Shinella zoogloeoides: one gene and its partner. The protein of the gene in region 1 interacts with the protein of each later gene in a pairwise test. Links are inferred from orthologs where the notes say so. Each region holds a gene or a part of one and is shown in the gene's direction. Other genes may lie near its edges.

Region 1 (2,976 bases):
GCCGGCTTGGTTACGGCTCACCTTGCCCGCGGCGGAATCGCGCTTGCCGCAACGCACCAGCCGCTGGGGCTGGAGGGGGTGAAGGAACTCAGGATGACCGGATTTGCGGGTGCGATGGAGGATGTGTGGTGATAGGCGTGCACGCGGTTACCCCGCTCTGCCCTGCCGGGCATCTCCCCCTCAAGGGGGGAGATTGGCAGGACTCAAGCCGATCGCCCGGTTTTCAGCGCCGGTTTTTGGGGAAACGCCGCAACGATTCGATCTCCCCCCTTGAGGGGGAGATGCCCGGCAGGGCAGAGGGGGGGGAGCACCCGCAAACCCCAAAGGCCCCAGCATGATCGCCCTCCTCGCCCGCGACCTCAAGCTCTCCGTGCGCGCCGGCGGCGGCGCCTTGGTCGGCGTGCTGTTCTTCATGACGGTCGTCGCCGTCATCCCCTTCGGCGTCGGCCCCGACCTCAACCTCCTCTCCCGCATCGGCCCGGCGATCCTTTGGATCGGCGCGCTGCTGGCCGCCCTGCTCGGCCTCGACCGGCTGTTCCAGGCCGAGCGCGAGGACGGCTCGCTCGATCTCCTGCTGATGCAGGAGACGCCGCTGGTGCTGACGGTCTTCATCAAGTGCCTCGCGCACTGGATCGCGACCGGCCTGCCGCTGGTCGTCGCCTCGCCGCTGCTCGGCCTCTTCATGAACATGGACGAGACGGCGATCGGTGCGACGACGCTGACGCTGCTTGCCGGCACGCCCGCCATCACCTTCATCGGCGCGGCGGGCGCGGCGGTCGCGGTAGCTTTGCCGCGCGGCGGCCTGCTCGTCTCCATCCTCGTGCTGCCGCTCGCCATTCCCGTGCTGATCTTCGGGGTGAGCGCCGTCTATGCGGCGATCCAGGACCCGGCGCCCTTCCTGCCGTCCTTCCTCATTCTCGTCGCGCTCAACCTCGCCTTCGCGGTCATCGGTCCCGTTGCGGCCGCCGCGGCACTTCGTCTTTCGAGCGACTGACGCTAATGTGATTGCCGCAGATCAATTGAAGATAGGGTGCTGACGCGTTAAAGAACCATCCGACACGTTGAAGGGCCCCCATGAGCGAACCGAGCCTTGCCATCCGCAAATTCAGCGACCTCGCCAACCCGACGCGGTTCCTGGCGCTGGTCGCCACCGTCTGGCCCTGGCTTGCCGGGCTGACGCTCTGTCTCTTCGCGGTCGGGCTCTACCTTTCCTTCGCCACGCTCGGCGATTACCAGCAGGGCGAGACGGTCCGCATCATGTATGTACATGTGCCCGCCGCCTGGCTCTCCATGATGTGCTACACGGTCATGGCGCTGTCGGCGCTCGGCACGCTCGTCTGGCGCCATCCGCTCGCCGACGTCTCGGCCAAGGCGGCCGCGCCCATCGGCGCCTGCTTCACGCTCGTCGCCCTCATCACCGGCTCGCTCTGGGGCAAGCCGATGTGGGGTACCTGGTGGGTGTGGGATGCGCGGCTGACCTCGGTCTTCGTGCTGTTCCTAATGTATCTCGGCCTGATCGCGCTCGGCCGGGCAATGGACGACCCGACGCGTGCCGCCAAGGTCAGCGCCGTGCTGATCCTCGTCGGCTTCGTCAACATCCCGATCATCAAATTCTCCGTCGAATGGTGGAACACGCTGCACCAGCCGGCCAGCGTCATCCGCATGGACGGCCCGACCATCGATCCGGAATTCCTCTGGCCGCTCGTCGTGATGGCACTCGCCTTCACCCTGCTGTTCTTCACCCTGCATATCCTGGCCATGCGCAACGAGATCCTGCGCCGCCGCATCGCGGTGTTGCGCCGTCATGCGGCCCGCTCGGCCGGACGCACGGGAGGCGCCGCATGAGCCACACCTTCTACGTCATGGCTTCCTACATCGCCGCCTTCGCCGTCACGGTCGGCCTCGTGCTCTGGGTCTGGCTCGACCATCGCAGCCGCCATCGCGAGCTGGAGCAGCTCGAAGCCGCCGGCATCCGCCGCCGGTCCGCCCGCACCGAGGACGCAGGATGAGCGAGAGCGAAGGCGATGCCGAAGGCGCCGGCACCCGCACGCGCCTGATCCTCGCCGCGCTGCCGCTGGCGATCTTCCTCGGCCTCGCGCTGATCTTCTGGACGCAGCTCAATTCCGGCCGCAACATCTCGGAAATCCCCTCCGCCCTGATCGGCACCAAGGCGCCCTGGCGTGATCTGGAACCGCTCGCCGGCGCGACGAAGGACGGCGCGCCGGTGCCGGCCCTCACCGCCGAACCCGGCAAAGGTAAGCTGACGCTCGTCAATTTCTGGGCCTCCTGGTGCGTGCCCTGCCGGCAGGAGCATCCGGTGATTATGGCGCTGTCGAAGGATCCGCGCCTCACCGTCGTCGGCGTCAACTACAAGGACGGCAGCGAGAACGCCCTGCGCTTCCTCGGCGAGCTCGGCAACCCCTTCTCCGCCATCGGCCTCGACCCGGTCGGCAAGATGGCCATCGACTGGGGCGTCTACGGCATCCCGGAATCCTACCTCGTCGGCCCCGACGGCACGATACTCTACAAGAAGGTCGGCCCCTTCGACGACAGGAGTTTGAAGGAAGGCCTCTATCCGGCGATCGAGAAGGCGCTGGGCGCACAGGCCCCGGCGGGATAATCCTCCTCCCCTAACCCTCCTCCGTCATCCCGGCCTTGAGCCGGAATCCAGCCACCGCGCGTCCGCGCGGTGAGAGAACACTTTGGGTCCGTTGAAGGAATCTTCCGCGCTCACGGACGTGAGCGCGCTGGATGCCGGCTCAAGGCCGGCATGACGGAGGAGAGGGAGGCGGCAAATTACGGCGGTCACACCTGCCGAACTGGCTTGGAAGCCTAGTTTACGGCGTCGTGCCCTCTTCCGGCGGCTCGGCAGAGTGCCGCATGATCAGCGGCATCTGCGAGAGCGTGAAGAGGATGGTGATCGGCATCGTGCCCCAAACCTTGAAGGCCACCCAGAAGTCCGTCGAGAAATTGCGC
Region 2 (3,068 bases), 2.5 Mb from region 1 along the record:
CGCCGCCTGCCGCAACGCGGATGGCGCCTGGACGCCGCTTTCTTAGGACCAGCCGCGCCCATTGCCGGCCTGAACCGAGTCCGGCTGGTACTCGCAACCCGGTTCTTGCGGCGTGATCGTTTGACGGTTGCGGCGAAACGCCTCAAATTCGCGTCATTGTGCCCTGGGGAATTGGAAACGTCCGCGCGTTCCAGTATTTGAACGGTCATGCTTTTCTGGATTCTTGTCGCCATCCTGACGGCAGCCGTTGCGGCCGTTCTCCTTCTCCCCCTGCTGCGACGCCCCGTGGCGGCCGCGGCCGACGCCAGTCATGACGTCGAGGTCTATCGCGACCAGCTCGAAGAGCTGAAGCGGGACGAGGCGACGGGGCTTATCGGGGCGAACGAGGCCGAGCTTGCCCGCGCCGAGGTCGCGCGCCGGCTGATCGCCGCCAGCAAGGCCGAGGCGAAGGAGCGGACAAGCCCGACCGAGCGTCGCAACCGGCTGGCGCAGCTCTTCGTCATCATCGCGCTTCCCGCCATCGGCCTCTGTCTTTATGTCGCGACCGGCCGGCCGGATCTTCCGGCCCAGCCACTCGCAGAGCGCCTCGCCAATCCCGGTAACGACATCAACGTCCTGATCGCCCGGGCGGAAAACCATCTGGCGCGCAATCCGGACGACGGCGCCGGCTGGGACCTCCTGGCGCCGATCTACTACCGCAGCGGCCGGATGGAGGATGCGGCGAACGCCTTTTCGCAGGCGATCCGCATCCTTGGCCCGAACACCGAACGTCTCGACGGCCATGCCGAAACGCTGATCGCGCTGTCGAACGGCATCGTGACGGCGGAGGCGCGCAAGCAGCTCGAACAGTCGCTGAAGCTCAAGGCGGACAATCCGCGCGCCAAGTTCTATCTGGCGCTGGCGCTGGAGCAGGAGGGCAAGAAGCCCGAGGCGCGCGCGGCCTTCGAGGCGCTGGCGAAGGAAACGCCGGCCGATGCGCCCTGGCTGCCGCTCGTCAAGCAGCATATCGCCGCGCTCGACGGCGGGCAGGGCGGCGAGGTGGCCGGCCAGCTCGGTAACCCGACCGCGGACGACATGGCGGCGGCCGAGGACATGTCGACGGGGGACCGCCAGCAGATGATCGCGGGCATGGTGGAGAGCCTTGCGGCCAAGCTTCAGGAAAATCCCGACAATTTCGAAGGATGGATGCGCATCATCCGTTCCTATGTTGTGCTGGATCAAAGGCCAAAGGCGGAGGCCGCGCTACAGACGGCGCTGAAGACCTTCCCGGCGGAGAGCGACAACGGCAAACAGCTTCTGGCACTGGCCCGGGACCTATCGATTTCGGCTGAGGGCAGCGGACAATGACACGCAAGCAGAAACGTCTGGCAGTGATAAGCGGCGGCGTCGCCTTCCTCGTGGCGGCGGTGCTGCTGGTCATGTTCGCCTTCAGCCAGTCGATCGCCTATTTCTACGTGCCGGGCGATCTCGCCAAGGCCAATGTGGCACCGGGCACGCGCATCCGCCTCGGCGGCCTCGTCGAAAGCGGAACCGTGAAGCGCGGCGAGGGCTCGACCATCACCTTCACCGTGACGGACACGCTGTCGACGGTGCCGGTGACCTATACGGGCATCCTGCCGGACCTGTTCCGCGAGGGGCAGGGCGTGGTGGCGGAAGGCGCCTTCGGCACGGACGGCCTGTTCGTCGCCGATACGGTGCTTGCCAAACATGACGAGACCTATATGCCCAAGGACGTGGCGGACCGCCTGAAGGCGCAGGGCGTCGAACTTTCCGGCAAGGAAACGATCAAATGATCATCGAGCTTGGACACTATGCCCTGGTTCTGGCGCTGGCGACGGTCATCGTGCAGTCCGTGCTGCCGCTGATCGGCACGATCCGGGGTGACCGCTCGCTGATGGCCGTGGCGCCCGCCGCGGCGCTTGCCGGTTTCCTGCTGGTGCTCTTCTCCTTCTCGGTGCTGACCTTCGCCTATGTCGTCTCCGACTTCTCGGTCGCCAATGTCTGGGAGAATTCGCATTCGCTGAAGCCGATGATCTACAAGATCTCCGGCGTCTGGGGGAACCACGAGGGCTCCATGCTGCTCTGGCTCCTCATCCTCGTCTTCTTCAGCGCGCTCGTCGCGACCTTCGGGGCCAACCTGCCGGAGCGGCTGCGGGCCAATGTGCTGGCGGTGCAAGGCCTCATCTCGGTCGCCTTCGCGCTCTTCATCCTGTTGACCTCCAATCCGTTCCTGCGACTTTCGCCGGCGCCGGCCGAGGGGCGGGACCTCAATCCGGTGCTGCAGGATATCGGCCTCGCGATCCATCCGCCGCTGCTCTATCTCGGCTATGTCGGCTTTTCCGTCTGTTTCTCCTTCGCCATCGCGGCGCTGATCGAGGGGCGGATCGATGCGGCCTGGGCGCGCTGGGTGCGGCCCTGGACGCTGGCCGCATGGAGCTTCCTTACCGCCGGCATCGCCATGGGCTCCTACTGGGCCTATTACGAGCTCGGCTGGGGCGGCTGGTGGTTCTGGGATCCGGTGGAAAACGCCTCGTTCATCCCCTGGCTTGCCGGCACGGCGCTGCTGCATTCCGCGCTCGTCATGGAAAAGCGCGAGGCGCTGAAGATCTGGACCGTGCTCTTGGCGATCCTCACCTTCTCCATGTCGCTGCTCGGCACCTTCCTCGTGCGTTCCGGCGTGCTGACCTCCGTCCACGCCTTCGCCACCGACCCGACGCGCGGCGTCTTCATCCTCGCCATCCTCATCGTCTTCATCGGCGGAGCGCTCTCGCTCTTCGCCTTCCGGGCGGCGACGCTGAAGGCCGGCGGGCTTTTCGCGCCGATCTCGCGGGAAGGCGCGCTCGTCCTCAATAACCTCATCCTGACAACGGCGGCGGCGACCGTCCTGACCGGCACGCTCTATCCGCTGGTGCTGGAGGCGCTGACGGGCGAGAAGATCTCCGTCGGTCCGCCCTTCTTCAACCTCACCTTCGGCTTGCTAATGCTGCCGCTGCTGCTGGCCGTGCCCTTCGGGCCGCTGCTCGCCTGGAAGCGCGGCGATGTTTTCGCGGCCGGCCAGCGCCTCTTCG

The links. The genes of interacting proteins can lie anywhere in the genome.
Region 2: the proteins of Q9316_RS18105 (region 1) and ccmE interact in binary tests that used the Escherichia coli proteins (3 or more experiments, as listed by UniProt). The link is inferred for Shinella zoogloeoides from one-to-one orthologs.

What each region holds. Positions count from the first base shown.
Region 1 is NZ_CP132311.1:3,482,940-3,485,915, forward strand. Bases 56-2,959 are described here. They hold Q9316_RS18105 (heme ABC transporter permease), read left to right. Parts: upstream 56-1,074; coding sequence 1,075-1,845; downstream 1,846-2,959. Other genes in these bases: ccmA (heme ABC exporter ATP-binding protein CcmA), read left to right, coding at 56-132; ccmB (heme exporter protein CcmB), read left to right, coding at 335-994; ccmD (heme exporter protein CcmD), read left to right, coding at 1,842-2,009; Q9316_RS18115 (DsbE family thiol:disulfide interchange protein), read left to right, coding at 2,006-2,620; Q9316_RS18120 (septation protein A), read right to left, coding at 2,838-2,959. Outside these bases: more of ccmA, read left to right, coding at 1-55; more of Q9316_RS18120, read right to left, coding at 2,960-2,976. UniProt on the Escherichia coli protein: Required for the export of heme to the periplasm for the biogenesis of c-type cytochromes.
Region 2 is NZ_CP132311.1:943,347-946,414, forward strand. The notes cover bases 73-3,068. They hold ccmE (cytochrome c maturation protein CcmE), read left to right. Parts: upstream 73-1,343; coding sequence 1,344-1,793; downstream 1,794-3,068. Other genes in these bases: ccmI (c-type cytochrome biogenesis protein CcmI), read left to right, coding at 208-1,347; Q9316_RS05650 (heme lyase CcmF/NrfE family subunit), read left to right, coding at 1,790-3,068. Outside these bases: Q9316_RS05635 (hypothetical protein), read left to right, coding at 1-46. UniProt on the Escherichia coli protein: Heme chaperone required for the biogenesis of c-type cytochromes. Transiently binds heme delivered by CcmC and transfers the heme to apo-cytochromes in a process facilitated by CcmF and CcmH.